Regions from separate parts of the Kitasatospora sp. NPDC059722 genome, predicted to be linked through region 2. Evidence: predicted binding sites of a transcription regulator. Region 2 holds the regulator's gene; the other holds the start of a gene.
The links. Region 2 encodes HrcA, which represses chaperone genes, less so after heat shock. Its sites were predicted from a motif close to TTNGCACTCNGNNNNNCNGAGTGCNAA; they were not measured.

Region 1: the regulator HrcA is predicted to act here: its motif matches at 2,808-2,834, upstream of groES (co-chaperone GroES).

The regions. Positions count from the first base shown of each region.
Region 1 is NZ_JBHWGD010000016.1:8,736-19,311, forward strand. Features, by position in the region: partial or broken gene ACFV4F_RS12980 (LysR family transcriptional regulator) at 1-456, opposite strand, end outside; gene groL (chaperonin GroEL) at 609-2,243, opposite strand; gene groES (co-chaperone GroES) at 2,360-2,665, opposite strand; gene ACFV4F_RS12995 (methyltransferase domain-containing protein) at 2,944-4,110, shown strand; gene ACFV4F_RS13000 (polysaccharide deacetylase family protein) at 4,162-5,064, opposite strand; gene ACFV4F_RS13005 (hypothetical protein) at 5,139-5,399, opposite strand; gene tsaD (tRNA (adenosine(37)-N6)-threonylcarbamoyltransferase complex transferase subunit TsaD) at 5,396-6,502, opposite strand; gene rimI (ribosomal protein S18-alanine N-acetyltransferase) at 6,495-6,992, opposite strand; gene tsaB (tRNA (adenosine(37)-N6)-threonylcarbamoyltransferase complex dimerization subunit type 1 TsaB) at 7,016-7,672, opposite strand; gene ACFV4F_RS13025 (hypothetical protein) at 7,827-8,393, shown strand; gene ACFV4F_RS13030 (hypothetical protein) at 8,448-8,642, opposite strand; gene tsaE (tRNA (adenosine(37)-N6)-threonylcarbamoyltransferase complex ATPase subunit type 1 TsaE) at 8,772-9,266, opposite strand; gene ACFV4F_RS13040 (alpha/beta fold hydrolase) at 9,373-10,545, opposite strand; gene alr (alanine racemase) at 10,542-10,576, opposite strand, start outside.
Region 2 is NZ_JBHWGD010000003.1:107,123-117,698, forward strand. Features, by position in the region: gene hemW (radical SAM family heme chaperone HemW) at 1-807, shown strand, start outside; gene ACFV4F_RS02815 (Uma2 family endonuclease) at 850-1,362, shown strand; gene ACFV4F_RS02820 (DUF3097 domain-containing protein) at 1,353-2,186, opposite strand; gene ACFV4F_RS02825 (hypothetical protein) at 2,211-2,795, opposite strand; gene htpX (zinc metalloprotease HtpX) at 2,849-3,769, opposite strand; gene hrcA (heat-inducible transcriptional repressor HrcA) at 4,019-5,053, shown strand; gene dnaJ (molecular chaperone DnaJ) at 5,131-6,273, shown strand; gene ACFV4F_RS02845 (16S rRNA (uracil(1498)-N(3))-methyltransferase) at 6,401-7,150, shown strand; gene ACFV4F_RS02850 (S41 family peptidase) at 7,299-10,547, shown strand.

The sequences.
Region 1 (10,576 bases), on a different contig from region 2:
CTGCGGGTAGCGGAAGGCCAGCGCGATCTCGCACTCGCCGCCGCGCAGCATCGCCAGCGACTCCGGCGGCTCCGCCTCGACCAGCGACACGCGCACCCCCGGATGGCTGTCCCGCAGGCGGGCGACGGCGGGCGGCACCAGGGTGGAACTCGCGGTCGGGAAGGACACCAGCCGCACCCGCCCGGCCCGCAGCCCGGCGATGGCCGCGACCTCCTCCTCGGCCGCCGACAGCCCGGCCAGGATCCCGGTGGCGTGCTTGAGGAGCACCCGTCCGGCCTCGCTCAGCTGCATGCCCCGGCCCGAACGGACCACCAGCGGGGTGTCCACGGACTTCTCCAGGGCCTTCATCTGCTGGCTGATGGCGGGCTGGGTACAGCCCAGCTCGCGCGCGGCGGCGGAGAAGGAGCCGGTGCGGGCGACGGCCCGCAGGACGCGCAGGTGGCGGGCCTCGATCATGCCTCAGTTATAAGGCAATCTTTGCCGAACGCAAAATTTCACTGATAGTTGAGTCTTCAAGCGGACTCGCGGACCCCCGGGCCCGAACGCCGGAGGCCCGGCCCGCCTCCCAGGATGGGGGCGGACCGGGCCTCCGGTCCACTTCAGGGGCCTCAGTGCGAGTGGCCGTGACCGCCGTGCGAGTGGCCGTGACCGGCGTCGGCGGCCTCCTCCTTCTTCTCCACCACGAGGGTCTCGGTGGTGAGCAGCAGGGAGGCGATCGAGGCGGCGTTCTCCAGGGCGGAGCGGGTGACCTTGACCGGGTCGATGACGCCGGCCTTCACCAGGTCGCCGTACTCGCCGGTGGCGGCGTTGTAGCCCTGGCCGGCCTCCAGCTCGGCGACCTTGGAGGTGATGACGTAGCCCTCCAGGCCGGCGTTCTGGGCGATCCAGCGCAGCGGCTCGTGCAGCGCCTTGCGGACCACGGCGACACCGGTGGCCTCGTCGCCCGACAGGCCCAGGCCGCCGTCCAGCACCTTGGCGGCGTGGACCAGGGAGGCGCCACCGCCGGCGACGATGCCCTCCTCGACCGCGGCGCGGGTCGCCGAGATGGCGTCCTCCAGGCGGTGCTTGCGCTCCTTCAGCTCCACCTCGGTGGCGGCGCCGACCTTGATGACGCAGACGCCGCCGGCCAGCTTGGCCAGGCGCTCCTGCAGCTTCTCGCGGTCCCAGTCGGAGTCGGTGCCGGCGATCTCGCCCTTGATCTGGGCGACGCGGCCGGCCACGGCCTCGGCGTCGCCGGCGCCCTCGACGATGGTGGTCTCGTCCTTGGTGATGGTCACGCGGCGGGCGCTGCCCAGCACGTCCAGACCGGCCTGGTCGAGCTTGAGGCCGACCTCCTCGGAGATCACGGTGCCGCCGGTCAGGGTGGCCAGGTCGCCGAGGATCGCCTTGCGGCGGTCGCCGAAGCCCGGGGCCTTGACGGCGACGGCGTTGAAGATGCCGCGGATCTTGTTCAGCACCAGGGTCGACAGCGCCTCGCCGTCGACGTCCTCGGCGATGATCAGCAGCGGCTTCGAGGCACCGCCCTGCAGGATCTTCTCCAGCAGCGGCAGGAGCTCCTGGATCGAGGAGATCTTGCCCTGGTGGATCAGGATGTACGGGTCCTCCAGGACCGCCTCCTGCCGCTCCGCGTCGGTGACGAAGTACGGCGACAGGTAGCCCTTGTCGAACTGCATGCCCTCGGTGAACTCGAGCTCGACGCCGAAGGTGTTCGACTCCTCGACGGTGATGACACCGTCCTTGCCGACCTTGTCGATCGCCTCGGCGATCAGCTCGCCGACCTGGGTGTCCTGGGCGGAGAGGGACGCGACGGCGGCGACGTCGTCCTTGCCCTCGATCTCGCGGGCCACCGAGAGCAGGTGCTCGGAGACGGCGGCGACGGCCTTGTCGATGCCCTTCTTCAGGGCGGCCGGGCCGGCACCGGCGGCGACGTTGCGCAGACCCTCGTTGACCAGGGCCTGGGCCAGCACGGTGGCTGTGGTGGTGCCGTCGCCCGCGACGTCGTTGGTCTTGGTGGCGACCTCCTTGACGAGCTGAGCGCCAAGGTTCTCGTACGGGTCGTCCAGCTCGACCTCACGGGCGATGGTGACACCGTCGTTGGTGATGGTCGGGGCGCCGAACTTCTTGTCGATGACGACGTTGCGGCCCTTGGGGCCGATGGTCACCTTGACGGTGTCGGCCAGCTTGTTGACACCGCGCTCCAGCGAGCGGCGGGCGTCCTCGTCGAACTGCAGGATCTTCGCCATGTTCCCTATTCCCTCGGGGCTGCGGCCGGCCCACCGGCCGCCGAACTACGTGAACCAACAACCACGCCCCGGGCCCCTGTCACTTGGGACACGGATCCGGGGCGGGTCGGAACGACTTACTTCTCGATGATGGCGAGAACGTCGCGGGCGGAGAGGACGAGGTACTCCTCGCCCTGGTACTTCACCTCGGTGCCGCCGTACTTCGAGTACAGGACGATGTCACCGACGGCGACGTCGAGCGGCAGACGCTGGCCGTCCTCGAAGCGGCCCGGGCCGACGGCCAGGACGACACCCTCCTGGGGCTTCTCCTTGGCGGTGTCCGGGATAACCAGGCCGGAGGCCGTGGTGGTCTCGGCGTCGAGCGGCTGGACCACGATGCGGTCCTCGAGCGGCTTGATGGCAACCTTGCTGCTGGTGGTCACGTCCGAGCTCCCCTTCGGAGATTACGGGGTTTTCTAACGGGTAAGGGGCGAACCTGCGCACCTGCCGTCGCGGGGGTCAGGCACGCGTCTTCGCGTTAGCACTCCCCAGGTGGAGAGTGCCAAGGACGACCATAGGCCCGTGTTAGCACTCAGTCAACCAGAGTGCCAACGACGCGCCCCGCCGTCCCGGCCCGCGGACGCGCGGCCGCCGTCCCGCGCGGCCCTGCACGACCGCCCGGGACCGGCCACCACACCGCCCGACCGGCGAGAATGGCCCCGTGGACACCGAGAACCTCCAGCCGCTGCTGACCCCCGAAGGACAGGACCTGCTCGCCGCGTTGCGCGAGTTCACGCCCGAGGAGGAGCTCGCGCTGGCCACCCGGCTGCGGCGCGAGCACCCGGCCGACCTGGTGTCGGCGGCGTTCGGGCAGGCGCGGCTGCGCCAGCGCGCCCGCGCGAAGTTCGGGGCGGACGCCGACCTGATGTACTTCACGCCCAACGGCGTCGAGCAGTCCACCCGGCGCAGCGTCGCCGAGTGGCGCGCGCAGCGCTTCGCCGGGCTCGGGGTGCGGCGGCTGGCCGACCTGTGCTGCGGGATCGGCGGGGACGTCCTGGCGCTGGCCCGGGCCGGGATCGAGGTGCTGGCCGTCGACCGGGACCCGGCCGCCTGCGCGGCCACCGCCGCCAACGCCGCCGCGCTGGGCCTCACCGACCTGGTCGAGGTGCGCTGCGCGGACGTCGCCGACGTGGACGTCACCGGCTACGACGCGGTGTTCACCGACCCGGCGCGACGGACGGCGCGCGGCCGGGTGTTCGACCCGGAGGCGTACGCCCCACCGCTCTCGTGGGCCGTCGAGGCCGGCCGCCGGACCCCGATCGGCGCGCTGAAGGTCGCGCCGGGCATCCCGCACGAGGCCGTCCCCGAGGACGCCGAGGCCGAGTGGGTCTCCGACCACGGGGACGTGAAGGAGGCGGTGCTCTGGTTCGGCACCAAGGCCGCCCACCCGCACCGCGCGACGCTCCTGCCGCACGCCGCGAGCCTCACCGGCGGCGATCTGCCCGACCCGGCGGCCGGGCCGGTCGGCCGGTACCTGTACGAGCCGGACGGCGCCGTGATCCGCGCCCACCTGGTGGCCGAGGTGGCCGAGCAGGTGGGCGGACGGCTGATCGACCCGAAGATCGCCTACCTGACCTCGGACGAGCTGGTCCCGACGCCGTACGCGCACGCCTTCGAGCTGACCGACGTGCTGCCCTTCCACATCAAGAAGCTGAAGGCCCTGCTGCGCGAGCGCGGGGTCGGCACCGTGGTGATCAAGAAGCGCGGGATGGCGATCACCCCGGAGGAACTGCGCCGCCAGCTCAAGCCCTCCGGGCCGAACTCCGTCACGGTGATCCTCAGCCGCACCGACAACGGCCCGCTGATGATGCTCGGTCAGCCGGTCTGATCGACCGCGCCTGACGGACGGAGCGGCTGACCGGACGGACGGACCGGACGGCTACGCCGGCGGCTGGATGTAGTCGTCCAGCCGGGCCACCGAGAAGCCCTGCTCCTGGATCCGGGCCAGCAGCTCGCCGAACATCTGGGTCATCGTGGCGCCCTTGAGCTCCTTCGGCCCGCGGAAGTGGGCCAGGATGATGTCGCCGGGCTTCAGCTTCTTGTCCGCCGCCTGGTACTGCATGTCGTGGATCTGCATGGACTCGCGCCACAGCACGACCGCCCGCGGACCGCACTCCTGCACCGAGGTGTTGAGCGTCGGCGTGTTGGCGCCGTCCCCGAACGGCGGGCGGAACAGCAGCGGCGCGGTGCCGTACTGCTGGGTGAGCGCGCTCTGGTCGTCGCAGATCTCGGACTTCTGCTTGTCCGGCGTGAGCTTGCTCATCACCGGGTGGGTGACGGTGTGGTTCTGGATGTGGTTGCCGAGCGCCTGGAGTGGCTTGAAGTAGCCGTAGTCGTTCTTGACGATGTCCTTGGTCAGGAACATCGTGATCGGCACCTTGAGGTCGGTCAGCATCTCGACGAACTTCGGGTCCTTCTCGGCACCGTCGTCGATGGTGATGAAGACGACCTTGTCGCTCGTCTTCACGTCGCTGAACACCGGTACGGTGCCGGTCCGTTCGAGCTTGACGGGCTTGTCCGCGGGCGGCGCGGGGGCCGGGGCCAGCGGCTTGAGGTTCCACTTCGCCCACGCGGCGTCGCCCGCGGCCTGCGCCGCCGCGGGCGTGGTCGCCGCGGCGGTCGGTGCGGCGCCGCCGGCGGGCTGGCCCCCGGCCGGGGCCGCGCTCGTCGGTGCCGGGGCGGCGGCGCCGTCCCCGTTGCCGCCGCACCCGGTGGCGAGGGCCAGCAGGGCCAGCGCCCCCGCCGCGTACGCCTTGGTCCTGTTCCGGCCGTCCTGCTTCACCGCGCGCGCTCCTGGTCCGTCCGCCGTTTCTCAGCTAGCACGGTAGTGGCCCGGCTCGCGGTTCCCGTACCGGCCTACTCGACGTGCTCGCTGGTGAAGGACCAGCGGTGCACCGGACGGCCGAGCAGCTCGGCCGGCGGCTCGGCGACGGGCACCGGCTCGCCGCTCCACCAGGCGATCAGCAGCACCCGCTCACCGGGGGCGCCGAACAGTTCGAGGCGCTCCAGGCCCGCCGAGCCGCGCAGCGCCGGGATCGCCGTCTCCCGTGCCCAGGAGGCGAGTTCGGCCCCGCGGCCGTCGGCGGCGCGGGCCTCCCACATCATGGCGACGGTCACCCGGCACCGCCGCCGAGGGCGTCGTACGCCTGGCCGTGGACGTCGCCGTGGTGCAGGTCAGCGGCCGGGACGTGGACGTCGGTGACGGGCAGCGAGGAGTCCGCCGACAGGTCGAAGGCGGACGGCGCGCGGTCGCGCCACACCATCTCGGAGCCCAGCGCGGCCACCATCGCGCCGTTGTCGGTGCACAGGCCGGGGCGCGGCACCCGCAGCATGATCCCGGCCCGGTCACAGCGCTGCTGGGCCATCTCGCGCAGCCGCGAGTTGGCCGCGACCCCGCCGCCGATCATCAGGTGGTCGACGCCGTTGTCCTTGCACGCCTTGACGGCCTTGCGGGTGAGCACGTCGGTGACCGCCTCCTGGAAGGACGCCGCCACGTCGGCGACCGGCACCTCCTCGCCGGCCCGGCGCTTGGCCTCCACCCACCGGGCGACGGCGGTCTTCAGGCCGGAGAAGGAGAAGTCGTACGCGGGGTCGTTCCGGCCGCTCAGGCCGCGCGGGAAGGCGATCGCCTTGGGGTCGCCCTCGCGGGCCGTGCGGTCCACGATCGGGCCGCCGGGGAAGCCCAGGCCGAGCACCCGGGCCACCTTGTCGAAGGCCTCGCCGGCCGCGTCGTCGATGGTCGCGCCGAGCGGGCGGACGTCGGTCGTGATGTCCTCGCTGAGCAGCAGCGAGGAGTGCCCGCCGGAGACCAGCAGCGCCATGGTCGGCGAGGGCAGCCGACCGTGCTCCAGCTGGTCGACGCAGATGTGCGAGGCGAGGTGGTTGACCCCGTACAGCGGCTTGTCGAGCGCCCAGGCGTACGCCTTCGCGGCGCTGACGCCGACCAGCAGCGCGCCGGCCAGGCCGGGGCCCGCCGTCACGGCGATGCCGTCCAGGTCGCTCGTCTTGACCCCGGCGGTGTCCAGGGCGCGCTGGATGGTCGGGACCATCGCCTCCAGGTGGGCCCGGCTGGCGATCTCCGGGACGACGCCGCCGAAGCGGGCGTGGTCGTTGACGCTGGAGGCGACCGCGTCGGCCAGCAGCGTGGTGCCGCGCACGATGCCGACGCCGGTCTCGTCGCAGGAGGTCTCGATGCCGAGGACGAGCGGTTCGTCAGCCATGGCGGGTGTCCTCAATGTCCTTCGGGTCGGTGCTGTCGGTGCTGTCGGTGCTGGGGTGGTCGAGGCGCATCACCAGCGCGTCGACGTTGGCGGGCTGGTAGTAGCCGCGCCGGATGCCCACCGGCTGGAAGCCGTGGCGCTCGTACAGCCGCTGGGCGCGCGGGTTGTCCACCCGCACCTCCAGCAGCAGTTCGGCGCAGCCCCGCCGGGCGGACTCCCGGATCAGGTCGGTGAGCAGCGCCGCGCCGAGGCCGGCGCCCTGGTGGCGCTCGTCGACGGCGATGGTCTGGACGTCGCCCTCGCCGGCGATCGCCATCAGTCCGGCGTAGCCGACGATCGTGCCGTCCGCGGCGGTGGCCACGGTGTAGTGGCGGGTGCCGCCGGGGTGGGTCTCGGCCAGCTCGGACCAGTACATCCCGTGGGACCAGGCGTCCTCGGGGAAGAGCCGCAGCTCCAGTTCCATCACCGGCTCGATGTCCCACCAGCGCATCGGGCGCAGGGTGGTGCCGTGGTTCACGCCGGGAGCACCGCCTTGTAGCCGGCCGGCACCTGGGCGTCCGGGCGGCGCAGGTACAGCGGCACGTTCGGCAGCAGCTCGCGCCCGGCGGCCAGCTCGGCGGCGGCGAAGCCGGCCAGGGCGCCGGCCGAGACGTGCTCGGGGCCGTGCGCGCCCGGGAAGGCGTCGGGGTAGAGCAGCGCGCCGGCGCCGACCGAACGCGGCTGCGGCGACAGCTCGGCCGGGCGGTCCACGCCGGGGCCCTCGGTGCGGCGGCCGTCGGCGTCGTAGGAGGCCCAGTAGACCTCCTTGCGGCGCGCGTCGGTGGCCACCGTGAACGGCTGCCCGGCCAGGCCCTCGGCGCGCGCCTGGAACGCGATCGCGTCCAGGGTGCAGACGCCGTGCACCGGCAGGCCCAGCGCGTGGCCGAGCGCGGCGGCGGTCACGAGGCCGACCCGCAGGCCGGTGTACGGGCCGGGGCCGACGCCGACGGCGATGCCGGTGAGCTGCTGCTTGTCGACGCCGGCCGTCCGCAGCACCCGGTCGATGGCGGGCAGAAGCAGTTCGCCGTGGCGCCGGGCGTCGACCTGGTCGGTCTCGGCGAGGACGGCCGTGCCGTCGTGGACGGCGGCGGTGACGGCGGGGGTAGCGGTGTCGAACGCGAGCAGCAGCACGGGTCAAGGTTAGACCGACGTTGGGCCGACCGGCCGATCGATACGGCGTACCACTGCGGAACACACGTCCGAGCCGCTGCGGAGCGGCCCGCGGGACCTGGCACGATTAGGGCGGTACGTACAGCGGACGGCGGCGGGAGCGGCAGTGGCGAAGATGGGTCCTGGAGTGGTGGTCACGGGGCTGACCCTGGGAGCCCTGGCGGTCGTGAGCCTGCTGGCCTTCCAGGCGAACGGCGCCCAGGACCGCGCGGGCGCCGCCCGGCCGACCGCCACCGCGACGGCCGGCGGCCCGGCCACCTCGGCGGCGCCGAGCACGACCCCGACCCCGACGGCACCGACGCTGCCGGCCTCCTCGGGCACCGGCACGCGGGTCGTCTACTCGGTCTCCGGCCACTACGTGTGGCTGATCGAGCCGAAGAAGAACCCGCAGGTGGTCGCGGCGTTCCCGGTCACCCCGGGCACGGTCGAGCCGACCCCCGGCGCGTACCCGGTGTACAGCCGCACGGCCACCACCACCGGGACGGACGGCAAGCAGATCGAGCACGTGGTGCGCTTCGCGCAGCAGAACGGCGTGGTCTTCGGCTTCAGCGCGGCCGTGGACGGCGCGACGCCGACCGCCGACCCCAAGACCAAGACCGGCGGCATCCGCAGCTCCCGCCAGGACGGTCAGCTGCTGTGGGACTTCGCCCCGAAGGACACCAAGGTGGTCGTGGTCGCCTGAGGCGTGCCCGTCCGACTCGTGGTCACCCGGCGCGCGCGCGTCCGACCAGGGCCGTCAGGCCGCGCGGGGCGTGTCCGTCCCGGCGTCGTCGGCCCGGCGCGGCGCCGGTTCGGGCGGGGTGGACACCGCCTCGGCCGCGGCGCACGCGGCCAGCAGCGCCCGCATCGGCTCCCCCGGAGCGCGACGGGCGGACTCTCCGGCCCCGGTGGTGCGCACGGCGCGCTCCGGGGCGGGGGTGGTGCTCGACATGGCGCCTCCCTAGTTAGGCAGACCTAACCGCAGCACCCATCCCATCACGCCCGGCGCCCCCCTCGCAACACTTTCCCGACAGCCTGTCGGCAAACGGACGGCGAAGCCTCCGCACGGTCCGACGGGCCGTCACGCCAGCTTCGCCAGCTCGACGTCCTCCCAGCGCGCCCCGATGCCGGTCAGCAGCACGCGGCGCGGGTCGTGGTCCTCGCCCGCGGTGTCGCCGATCGCCCGCTCGATCCGCACCTCCAGGCGGTCCTCGGACAGCCGCTCGACCTTGCCCTCGCCCCACTCGACCACCACCACCGACTCGGGCAGCGACACGTCGAGGTCGAGGTCCTCCATCTCGTCCAGGTCGCCGCCCAGCCGGTACGCGTCCACGTGCACCAGGGCCGGACCGCCCACGAGCGACGGGTGCACCCGGGCGATCACGAAGGTCGGCGAGGTCACCGCGCCGCGCACCTGCAGGCCCTCCCCCAGGCCCCTGGTCAGCGTGGTCTTCCCCGCGCCCAGCTCACCCGAGAGGAGCACCAGGTCCCCCGGCCTCAGCAGCGCGGCCAGCTCCCGGCCGAGCCGGCCCATCCGCTCCGGGGTGGGGACGGTGAGAGTGGCGTGCGAGCCCATGCGCGTGTCTTGCCCTTCGGTCCGTACCGGGCGCGCCGACCACCGGCCGCCCCCGCTACCGTGCCACATCCGCGGCCGGGCGCGCGCCGCGGTCCCCGGCCGTCCCTCAGACCGGATCGAGGACGGACGGCGGCGGCTCGGCGGCCCCGCCGAACGCCGCGGCCCGCCTGAGCAGCGCGGCCAGGTGGTGGTCCACCAGCTCCGGGCGCTCCAGCATCACCAGGTGGCCGGCGCCCTCGACGATCACCAGCTCGGCGCCGGGCAGTTGCTCGGCCATCGCCTCGCTGTGCGCGGGCGGCGTCAGGAGGTCCTTGGTGCCGGCCAGCACCAGCGCCGGCAGGCCGCGCAGGGCTGCCAGTGCGGCGGTCTTCTCGTGCGCGCCGAACACCGGGTAGAACTCGGCGACGACGTCGATCGGCGTGGCGTCCAGCAGCTGCTCGGCGAAGCGCACCACGCCCGGGTCGACGTCCTTCGAACCGAAGGAGAACTTTCGGTAGAACACGGCCGCGACGTCCGAGCCGAACCGGCGGGTCGCCTCCACCAGCTCCACCTGACGGCCCAGCAGCTTGACCACCCCGGGCGCGACCCGCTTGAACAGCTTCGCGCCCGCCGACGGCAGGCCCAGGCTGACCTGGTCCCAGTTCCCCGCCAGCGTGCCCACCAGCGCTACGCCGGCCACGCGCTCGCGGAACAGCTCCGGGTGCTGGTCGGCCAGCGCCATCACCGTCATGCCGCCCATCGAGTGGCCGACCAGCACCAGCGGCCCGGTCGGCGCGACGGCGTCGATCACCGCCTTGAGGTCCCCGCCCAGCTGGTCGATGCTCGCGGGCTCCCCGGCCAGGTAGGAGCGGGAGCGCTCCGAACGGCCGTGGCTGCGCTGGTCCCAGAAGACCAGCCGCAGGCCGTCGCGCAGCGCGGCCCGCTGGAAGTGCCAGCTGTCCTGGTTCAGGCAGTAGCCGTGGCTGAAGACCACGGTCAGCGGCTCGGCGGCACCGCCCGCGTCGTCCCAGCCGGTGCCGTCGAGCTCGACGTACAGCTCGGTGCCGTCCGGTGCGGCCACCGTCCGCGGGCGCCCGCGCAGCGAACCGTACGGCGCACCGGCGTCCAGCTCGGCCCGGGCCCGGCGGCGGGTCGCCCGGCCGACCGTCAGCCGTTCGATCGCCACGCCGGCCGCGGCCCCCGCCGCCAGCACGCCGACCGAGATCCCGATCACGCCCGCCCGGCTCACCCCGGACGCCGCCTTCGCGACCGCCCCGGCCGGGCCGTCGGACTCCGTCATGCGCGGACCGTGCCGTCCAGGTGGCGCCGGG
Region 2 (10,576 bases):
GCCGAACTGCGCGAGGGCGGCTACAACCGGATCTCCTTCGGCATGCAGAGCGCCCGCCCGCACGTGCTGCAGCTGCTCGACCGCCACCACACCCCGGGCCGCCCCGAGGCCTGCGTGGCCGAGGCCCGCGCGGCCGGCTTCGAGCACGTCAACCTCGACCTCATCTACGGCACCCCCGGTGAGTCCGACGACGACTGGCGGGCCTCCCTGGACGCCGCCATCGGCGCCGGGCCCGACCACGTGTCCGCCTACTCGCTGATCGTCGAGGAGGGCACCCGCCTCGCCGCCCGCGTCAAGCGCGGCGAGCTGCCGATGATCGACGACGACGTCCACGCCGACCGCTACCTGATCGCCGAGCGGGCGCTCGCCGCCGCCGGCTACCACTGGTACGAGGTCTCCAACTGGGCCACCACCCCCGAGGGCCGCTGCCGCCACAACGAGCTGTACTGGACCGGCGCCGACTGGTGGGGTGCCGGCCCCGGCGCCCACAGCCACGTCGGCGGCGTCCGCTGGTGGAACGCCAAGCACCCCGCCGCCTACGCCCAGGCGCTGGCCGAGGGCCGCACCCCCGCCCTGGCCCGCGAGGTGCTGACGGACGAGGACCGCCGCGTCGAGCGCATCCTCCTCGAACTGCGCCTCGCCGAGGGCATCCCGCTCACGCTCCTCACCGACACGGCCCGCGAGGCGGCCGCCGAAGCGCTCGCGAGCGGCCTCCTCGCCCCCGACACCTACGCCGGGGGCCGCGCCACCCTCACCCTCCAGGGCCGTCTCCTGGCGGACGCGGTCGTGCGTGACCTGGTGGACTGAGCCGACCTCTAGGGTGTTCGCGTGACTACTCCAAGTGCGCGAGTGTGGGGGGTTCTGGAGAGCCTTGAGATCCCGGAAGGTGTTCGCGCCGAGCTCATCTTCGGGGAGATCTTGCTGTCCTTGAGCTCCGACCTGACGACCAATCTCATCGTCGAGTCCCTGATCCATCAGATCCCCGCCGAGAGGTGGCATCGCTGGACCAGGCAGGATGTCTCCTGTGGTGGTGGCAGTCGATTGCAGCCGGATCTCGTGGTGTTCGAGAGAGGGGCTGCCGAAGCGACTGTGCCGGTGGCGACGGTGGAGGTGGTCTCGAAGACCAGTGCGCTCCGCGATTACCGGACCAAGCGCGAGCTCTACGCCGAGGGCACGATCCCCGTCTACCTGATCGTCGACCCGATCAAGGCCGTCTGTGTGCTGCTCACCGAACCCACCCGGGCGAGCGCCTCGGGTCTGCCGGATTACGTCTCCGAGCGGACCACCAAGTTCGGCGAGCCCATTCCGGTGCATCTGCTGGGCGTCACGCTCGACACCTCGGAGTTCCAGACCTACGCCTGACCCGGGAGGGTCGCGAAGTCGATCAACTCTTCCACCCTGCCCAGGAGTTCGGGCTCCAGGTCCTTGTAGGAGTTCACCTTCGACAGGATGTGCTTCCACGCCGCCGGGGTGTCGACGGGCCAGCCCAGGCGGCGGCAGACGCCTTCCTTCCACACCTCGCCGCGGGGGACCGTCGGCCAGGCCGGGATGCCGACCGAAGACGGCTTCACCGCCTGCCAGATGTCGATGTAGGGGTGGCCGACGACCAGCACGTCCTCGCCGGTGACCCGGGCGGCGATGCGGTGCTCCTTGGTGCCCGGCAGCAGGTGGTCGACCAGGACGCCGAGGCGGCGGCCGGGGCCCGGGGCGAAGTCGGCGACGATCGCGGGCAGGTCGTCCACGCCCTCCAGGTACTCGACCACGACGCCCTCGATCCGCAGGTCGTCGCCCCAGACCCGCTCGACCAGTTCGGCGTCGTGCCGGCCCTCGACGTAGATGCGGGACTCGCGCGCCACCCGGGCGCGGGCGCCGGGGACGGCGACCGAACCGGAGGCGGTGCGGGCCGGGGCGCGGACGGGGGCCGGGCCGGACGGCCGGACCAGGGTGACGACCCTGCCCTCCAGCAGGAAGCCGCGCGGCACCATCGGGAACACCCGGTGCTTGCCGAAACGGTCCTCCAGGGTGACGGTGAACCCCTCCGCCGTCTTCTCGCAGCGCACCACCGCCCCGCAGAAGCCGGTCGCCGCCTCCTCGACCACGAGGTCCCGCTCGGCGGGCACCTCCGGGGCGGGTGCCTGCTTCTTCCACGGCGGGGTCAGGTCGGGTCCGTACTGGCGGCTGCGCATGCCGGCGAGTCTACGGACGGCCCGTCAGAGCCCGGGCGCGCCCCACACCGGGAACCAGCGGCCGAGGTCCTTCTCCAGCCGCAGGTCGTTCGCCAGCATCGCGTTGATCTGCAGCTCCAGCGGGCTGTTGCGCCGCTCCCCGCCGCCGGGCATCGGCGCGAACGGGTAGAACGTGCCGCGCTTGTACAGGTAGACCAGCGCCAGCGACTGCCCCTCCCCGTTCCGGAAGCCCACCAGCGAGCAGAGCAGCTGCGGCCCGAAGCCGTTCGCCTCCAGCTCGCTGTTGACCGCGTGCAGGTCGTTCACCAGCTCCGGCAGTTCCTCCGCGGTGTGCCGGGCGAGCAGCCACGAGTAGCCGTAGCCGTCCTTGGAGGCCTCCACCGGGACGCCGCCGCGCTCGGTGTCGGCGTCGAGCAGCGCCCGCACCTGCTGCTCGACCTGGACGAACGCGGCGCCCTCGACGGCCGCGAAGCACACCGAGCCGAGCCCGGTGGGCAGGAACCCGGCGCCGGCCTCCAGGGTGAGCGCGGCCGAGGGGACGCCGAACAGCTGGTCGAGGTCGGGCTTGACGGGCTTGGTGCGGCCGAACAGGGCGTCCAGGATTCCCACGGCGGTCCCTTCAGGCGGGTCGGCGGGTCGGCGGGTCGGCGGGTCGGCGGGGCTCAGCGGCCCAGCTGGGCGGAGATCTTCGCCAGCTGCTCCAGCCGCTTCTCCAGCGTCGGGTGGGTGGAGAGCAGCTGGGAGGCCGTCTCCTTGGCGCTCAGCGCCGGGGCGAAGTAGAAGGCGTTGTAGGGCTGGGCCTGGCGCAGGTCCTTGGACGGGATCGCGGCGATCTGCCCGGTGACCTTGGTGAGCGCCGACGCGAGCGCGCTGGGCCGGCCGGTGAGCTGGGCGGCGGCGCGGTCGGCGGCGAGCTCGCGGTAGCGCGACAGCAGCCGCGTGAGCAGGAAGCTGATCGCGTAGACGACGATGGACACCAGCGGGATGATCAGCGCCGCGATCGCCGCGTTCTGGTCGTTGTTGTTGCGCCCGCCGCCGATGAACCCGCCGTACATGGCGATCCTGGTCATCGCCCCGGCGAGGACGCCGAGGAACCCGGCGATCGTCATCACGGCGACGTCCCGGTGGGCGACGTGCGAGAGCTCGTGCGCGAGGACGCCCTCCAGCTCCTCGGGCTCCAGCCGGCGCAGCAGGCCGGTGGTGACGCACACGACGGCGTTCTGCGGGTTGCGGCCGGTGGCGAAGGCGTTCGGCATGTCGCTGTCGGCGACCGCCACCCTGGGCTTGGGCATGTCGGCGAGCGCGCAGAGCCGGTCGACGGTGCCGTGCAACTGCGGGTACTGCTCGGGGGACACCGGGCGGGCGCCCATGGCCCGTTCGGTGATCTTGTCGCTGAACCAGAACTGGGCCACGAACAGCCCGCCGGAGATCAGCACGATCAGGGGCCAGGCGCCGCGCAGCAGCACGATCAGCAGGCCGGTGAATCCGACGTACAACAGCCCGATCACGAACATGGTCCCGACCATCCGGCCGGTCAGGCCGCGGTCGGGCGCGAATCGGGTGTGCTGGGCCGAGCTCGACATCGCTTGCTCCTCCGTTCGCCGTCCGCTATCGATGCTGCCACCCGGACGGCCGCGGGGCACCACCCCCGCGCCGGGAACTGCGGGCAGGATCACCCCCGCTGCGCCGTTCCTGCCGTCGGACCCGGGCCGTACACTGGCAGGTAGGGTTCTGGCACTCGTGCGCTCAGAGTGCCAAACCCGGGCCTTCCAGGCCCGCATCAGCTCGATACGTCACAACGGACAACGTGCGAAGACGGAGGTGCGTGCCCCATGGCCGGTGAGGTCCGCCAGCTCGACGACCGCAAGCTCGCCGTGCTGCGCGCGATCGTCCAGGACTACGTGGGCACCGAGGAGCCGGTCGGCTCGAAGGCCCTGGTGGAGCGGCACAACCTCGGGGTCTCCCCGGCCACCGTCCGCAACGACATGGCGGCGCTGGAGGAGGAGGGGTACATCCACCAGCCGCACACCAGCGCCGGGCGCATCCCCACCGACAAGGGGTACCGGCTGTTCGTCGACCGGCTCGCCGAGGTCAAGCCGATGAGCGCGCCCGAGCGGCGCGCGATCCGGCACTTCCTGGAGGGCGCGGTCGACCTGGACGACACCGTCGCACGCACCGTGCGGCTGCTCGCCCAGCTCACCCGGCAGGTCGCCGTCGTGCAGTACCCCTCGCTGAGCCGCTCCACCGTGCGGCACATCGAACTCGTCGCGCTCGCCCCGGCCAAGGTGATGCTGGTCCTGATCACCAACACCGGCCGGGTCGAGCAGCGGATGGTGGACTGCCCGGGCACCGTCGGCGAGACGGCCTTGTCGGACCTGCGGGCCCGGATCAACGCGCGGGCCGTCGGCCAGCGCCTGCCGGACGTCCCGGCGGCGCTGGAGGAGCTGCCCGCGATGTTCGAACAGGTCGACCGGCCGACCGTCACCACGGTCCTGGCGACGCTGTTCGAGGCGCTCGCCGAGCAGAACGAGGAGCGGATCATGCTGGCCGGCACGGCCAACCTGACCCGCTTCGGCCACGACTTCCCGCTCACCATCCAGCCGGTCCTGGAGGCCCTGGAGGAGCAGGTCGTCCTGCTCCGCCTCCTGGGTGAGACCACGGACGCGGCGATGACGGTCCGGATCGGCCGGGAGAACGCCTACGAGGGGCTGAATTCCACCTCGGTGGTGTCCGTCGGCTACGGTTCGGGCGACGAGAGCGTGGCCAAACTGGGTGTGATCGGTCCGACCCGGATGGACTATCCGGGCACAATGGGGGCGGTGCGAGCGGTGGCGCGGTACGTGGGTCAGATCCTGGCCGAGTCGTAGCAATCAGCCACCGCTGGACAGACCAGCGGTGGTGCCCTGTCGCAGCACTACTACAGGCGGAACAAGCGGAGCATTAGGTGGCCACGGACTACTACGCGGTACTCGGCGTCCGACGGGATGCGGGGCAGGACGAGATCAAGAAGGCGTTCCGGCGCCTGGCACGCGAACTGCACCCGGACGTCAACCCGGACCCGAAGACGCAGGAGCGGTTCAAGGAGATCAACGCCGCCTACGAGGTGCTCTCCGACCCGCAGAAGCGCCAGGTCTACGACCTCGGCGGCGACCCGCTCTCGCCGGGCGGCGGCGGTGGCGCGGGCGGCTTCGGCGCCGGCGCGGCCGGTTTCGGCTTCTCCGACATCATGGACGCCTTCTTCGGCGCCGCGGCCGGCCAGCGGGGCCCGCGCTCGCGCACCCGCCGCGGGCAGGACGCCATGATCCGGCTGGAGATCACCCTGGAGGAGGCCGCGTTCGGCACCACCAAGGAGCTCCAGGTCGACACGGCCGTCACCTGCACGACGTGCAGCGGGGAGGGCGCCGCGCCCGGCACCTCCGCGCAGACCTGTGACATGTGTCGCGGCAAGGGCGAGGTCTCCCAGGTCACCCGGTCCTTCCTGGGCCAGGTCATGACCTCCCGCCCCTGCCCGCAGTGCCAGGGCTTCGGCACCGTCGTGCCGACCCCGTGCCCGGAGTGCGCCGGCGACGGCCGGGTCCGCGCCCGCCGCACCCTGACCGTCAAGATCCCGGCCGGTGTCGACAACGGCACCCGGATCCAGCTGGCCGGCGAGGGCGAGGTCGGCCCCGGCGGCGGCCCGGCCGGCGACCTGTACGTCGAGATCGCCGAGACCACGCACACCGTCTTCCAGCGGCGCGGGGACGACCTGCACTGCACCGTCACCATCCCGATGACGGCCGCCTCGCTCGGCACCCAGGTGCCGCTGCAGACCCTGGACGGGCTGGAGGAGGTCGACATCCGGCCCGGCACCCAGTCCGGCCAGTCGATCCCGCTGCACGGCCGCGGCATCACCCACCTGCGCGGGGGCGGCCGGGGCGACCTGATAGTGCACGTCGAGGTGCAGACGCCCACCAAGCTCGACCCCGAGCAGGAGGAGCTGCTGCGCCGCCTCGCGGTGCTGCGCGGCGAGGAGCGCCCGTCCGGCCAGTTCGCGCCGGGCCAGCAGGGCCTGTTCTCGCGTCTGAAGGACGCGTTCAACGGCCGCTAGCCGTCCGCGGAGGGGTGCCGGGGTCCTCGCCCCGGCACCCCTTTCGCGTTCCGTCCCCCCTGGTCGCGGGCCCTGGCCGTGGTTGCCGGCCCGGGCCGCAGGTCCCACCCCGGAAAGGTTCCCCCTCATGACCGCCCCCGTGTTCGTCGTAGAGACCGAGCGGATCGCCGCCGCCGCGCCCGGGGCCGTGGTACGGCTGGACGGGCCGGAGGGGCGCCACGCGGCCGCGGTGAAGCGGCTGACGGCGGGCGAGGCGGTCACCCTGGCCGACGGGCTGGGGCTCGGCGTGGACGGGACGGTCGCCGAGGTGCTCGGCAAGGACGCGATCGACGTCACGGTGGCCGCCGTGCGCCGCGAGCCGGAGCCGGCGCCGCGGATCGTCGTCGTCCAGGCGCTGCCCAAGGGCGACCGCGGCGAGCTGGCCGTGGAGACCATGACCGAGGTCGGCGTGGACGTCGTGATCCCGTGGGCCGCCTCGCGCTGCATCACCCAGTGGAAGGGCGAGCGCGGCGCCAAGGCGCTCGCCAAGTGGCGCGCCACCGCCCGGGAGGCGGGCAAGCAGTCCCGCCGGCTGCGCTTCCCCGAGGTGCGGGACCTGATGACGACCCGCCAGCTGACCCCCGTCCTGGCCGGCGCCGCGTTCGCCGCGGTGCTGCACGAGGAGGGCTCCGAGCCGCTGGCCGCCGCCGCGCTGCCGGCCGCCGGGGACGTCGTCCTGGTGGTCGGCCCCGAGGGCGGCGTCTCCCCGGAGGAGCTGGCCGCCTTCGCCGAGGCGGGCGCGAAGCCGCACCGGCTCGGCCCGTCGGTGCTGCGCACCTCGACGGCCGGCGTGGCCGCCGGGGCGCTGCTGCTCGGGCGCACGGGGCGCTGGGCCTGACGGCCCCTGCGTTCGGGGGCCGCCCGGATCCCGTCCGGTTTTCGCCCGGATCCCACTCGGTTCCCGCCCGGATCCCGCCCCGGTCTCACCCGGGTGGAGTCGGGTAAAAGCGGCCCGCCCCGTCCGCGTACGTGCCTACGCTGGCGGCGTGACGGAACCCCTCAGCAACCCTGTCGGCGCATACCTGCGCCACCCGCATCTGCACGGTGACCTGGTCACCTTCGTCGCCGAGAACGACGTCTGGCTCGCCCCGCTGGACGGTGGCCGGGCCTGGCGGCTGACGGCCGATCACCTGCCCGTCCACCACCCGCGGTTCTCCCCGGACGGGCGGCACATCGCCTACACCTCCGCCCGGGACGGCGCGCCCGAGGTGCACGTCGTGCCGGTGGACGGCGGCCCGTCGCGGCGCCTCACCCACTGGGGCAGCGGCCAGACCCAGCTGCAGGGGTGGAGCGCCGACGGCCGTCCGATCGCCACCACCACCGCCGGGCAGGCCACCCTGCGCCGCACCTGGGCGCACGCGGTGCCGCTGGACGGCGGCGAGCCGGTGCGGCTGCCGTACGGGCCGGTCGGCGGGCTGGCCTTCGAGCCGGACGGCGACCGGGTGCTGCTGGGCACCGTCAACAACCGCGAACCGGCCTGGTGGAAGCGCTACCGGGGCGGCCGGGCGGGCAAGCTGTGGATCGGCCGGGACGAGTTCGTCCGGATCCACGAGGACCTCGACGGGCAGCTCTCCTCGCCGCTGTGGGTGGCCGGCACGGACGGCTCGCGGATCGCGTTCCTGTCCGACCACGAGGGCGTCGGCGAGCTCTACTCCAGCCTCCCGGACGGCACCGGCCTGCGCCGCCACACCACCTCCCCGGACGGCTTCTACGCCCGCAACGCCGCCACCGACGGCACCCGGGTGGTCTGGCACCGGGCCGGCGACCTGTGGCTCCTGGAGGACCTGGCCGAGGGCGCCGAGCCGCGCCGCCTGGACGTCCGGCTGGCCGGGCCGCGCACCGGCCGCCGCCCGCGCCCGGTGCACGCCGCGCACTGGCTGGAGACCGTCGCCCCGGACCGCACCGGCCGGGCCAGCGCCGTCGTGGTGCGCGGGAGCGTGCACTGGCTGACCCACCGCGAGGGCCCGGCCCGGGTGCTGGACGAGACGCCGGGCGTGCGCGGCCGGCTGGCCCGCGTGGTGCCGGGCGAGGACGGCGCGCAGGGCGTGCTGTGGGTGTCGGACGCCGGGGGCGAGGACGGGCTGGAGTTCGCCCCCGCCGTCCACGGCGCCGAGCGCCGCCGGCTGGCCGCCGGACAGCTCGGCCGGGTCAACTCGCTGGTGGTCTCCCCGGACGGCAAGCAGGCGGCGCTCGGCGTGCACGACGGCCGGGTGCTGCTGGTGACGCTCGCCGACGGCGCCGTGCACGAGCTGGCCCGCAGCACCGACGGCGAGGTCAGCGGCCTGGTGTTCAGCCCGGACTCCGCGTGGCTGGCCTGGTCGCGACCGGTGCCGGGCAGCGGGGCGTGGTCGCTGCGCCAGATCGTGCTGGCGAACCTGGCCACCCGGACGGTCGGCGAGGTCACCCAGCAGCGCTTCGTCGACACCGCGCCGGCCTTCACCGCGGACGGCCGCTACCTGGCCTTCCTGTCGGTGCGCAACTTCGACCCGGTCTACGACTCGCACGTCTTCGACCTGTCCTTCCCCAACGGCTGCCGCCCGTACCTGATCACGCTGGCCGCCGACACGCCGTCCCCGTTCGGCCCGCAGCGGGCCGGGCGCCCGCTCGGCGGGGAGGACGAGGAGCCGCGCGGCAAGAAGGGCGACGGCGAGGAGGGCGGCGCCGACGCCGCGCCGGTGACCAGGGTCGACCTGGACGGCATCGCCGACCGGATCGTCCCCTTCCCGGTGGAGGGCGGCCGCTTCGGCGCGCTCAAGGCGGGCAAGGACGGCGTGCTGTGGACGCGCCTGCCGCTGCTCGGCGAACTCGGCGACGAGGCGGCCTCGCTGGAGGACGAACGGCCCCGGGCCACGCTGGAGCGCTTCGACCTCAAGAAGCGCCGGGCCGAGCCGCTCGTGCACGGCCTGGACTGGTTCGCGGTCAGCGGGGACGGCAGCCGGCTGGCGGTCGTGGACGAGGGCGAGCTGCGGATCCTCCCGGCCGACCACAAGGCGGGCGACGAGGACGAGACGGCCGTCGACCTCGCCCGGTTGCGGGTGACGGTCGACCCGGCCGCCGAGTGGCGCCAGATGTACGCCGAGAACGGCCGGCTGATGCGCGACAACTTCTGGCGCCCGGACCTCGCCGGCGTCGACTGGGACGGCGTCCTGGAGCGCTACCGCCCGCTGGTCGAACGGGTCGGCTCGCACGACGACCTGGTCGACCTGCTCTGGGAGGTGCACGGCGAACTCGCCACCTCGCACGCCTACGTCATGCCCTACGGCCTGCACACCGAGCCCGCGCGGCGCCAGGGCCTGCTCGGCGCCGACCTGGTCAAGGACGGGGACCTCTGGCGGATCGCCCGGATCCTGCCCGGCGAGTCCTCCGACCCCCGGGCCCGCTCGCCGCTCGCCGCGCCCGGCGCCGCGATCCGCCCCGGGGACGCCGTCCTCGCCGTCAACGGCCGCCCGGTGGACCCGGTCACCGGCCCGGCGCCGCTGCTGGCCGGGACCGCCGGGCAGCCCGTCGAGCTCACCGTGGCCGGCAAGGACGGCACCGACCAGCGCCACCCGGTGGTCGTCCCGCTCGCCGACGAGGAGGCGCTGCGCTACCACGACTGGGTGGCCGGGCGCCGGGCCGAGACCCGCGAGCTGTCCGGCGGGCGGCTCGGCTACCTGCACATCCCGGACATGCAGAGCGCCGGCTGGGCCCAGCTCCACCGCGACCTGCGCTCCGAGATGGCCAAGGAGGGCGTGATCGTCGACATCCGGGAGAACCGGGGCGGCCACACCTCCCAGCTGGTGATCGAGAAGCTGGCCCGCCGGATCGTCGGCTGGAACGTCGCCCGGGACATCACCAGCTCGCAGCCCTACCCCGGGGACGCCCCGCGCGGACCGGTCGTCGCGCTCGCCGACGAGTACTCCGGCTCGGACGGCGACATCGTCAACGCCGCGATCCAGGCGCTGGGGCTCGGCCCGGTGGTCGGCACCCGGACGTGGGGCGGGGTGATCGGCATCGACAGCCGCTACCACCTGGTCGACGGCACCCTGGTCACCCAGCCCAAGTACTCGTTCTGGCTGGAGAACTACGGCTGGGGCGTGGAGAACCACGGCGTCGACCCGGACGTCGAGGTGCCGATCGCGCCGCACGAGTGGGCCGCGGGCGAGGACCCGCAGCTGGCCGCCGGCGTGCGCATCGCGCTGGCCGCGCTCGCCGAGGCGCCGGCCCGGACGGCGCCGCCGCTGCCCTGGCAGTAGGGGCGGGTCCGGAGCGGGAAGTCGGGTGG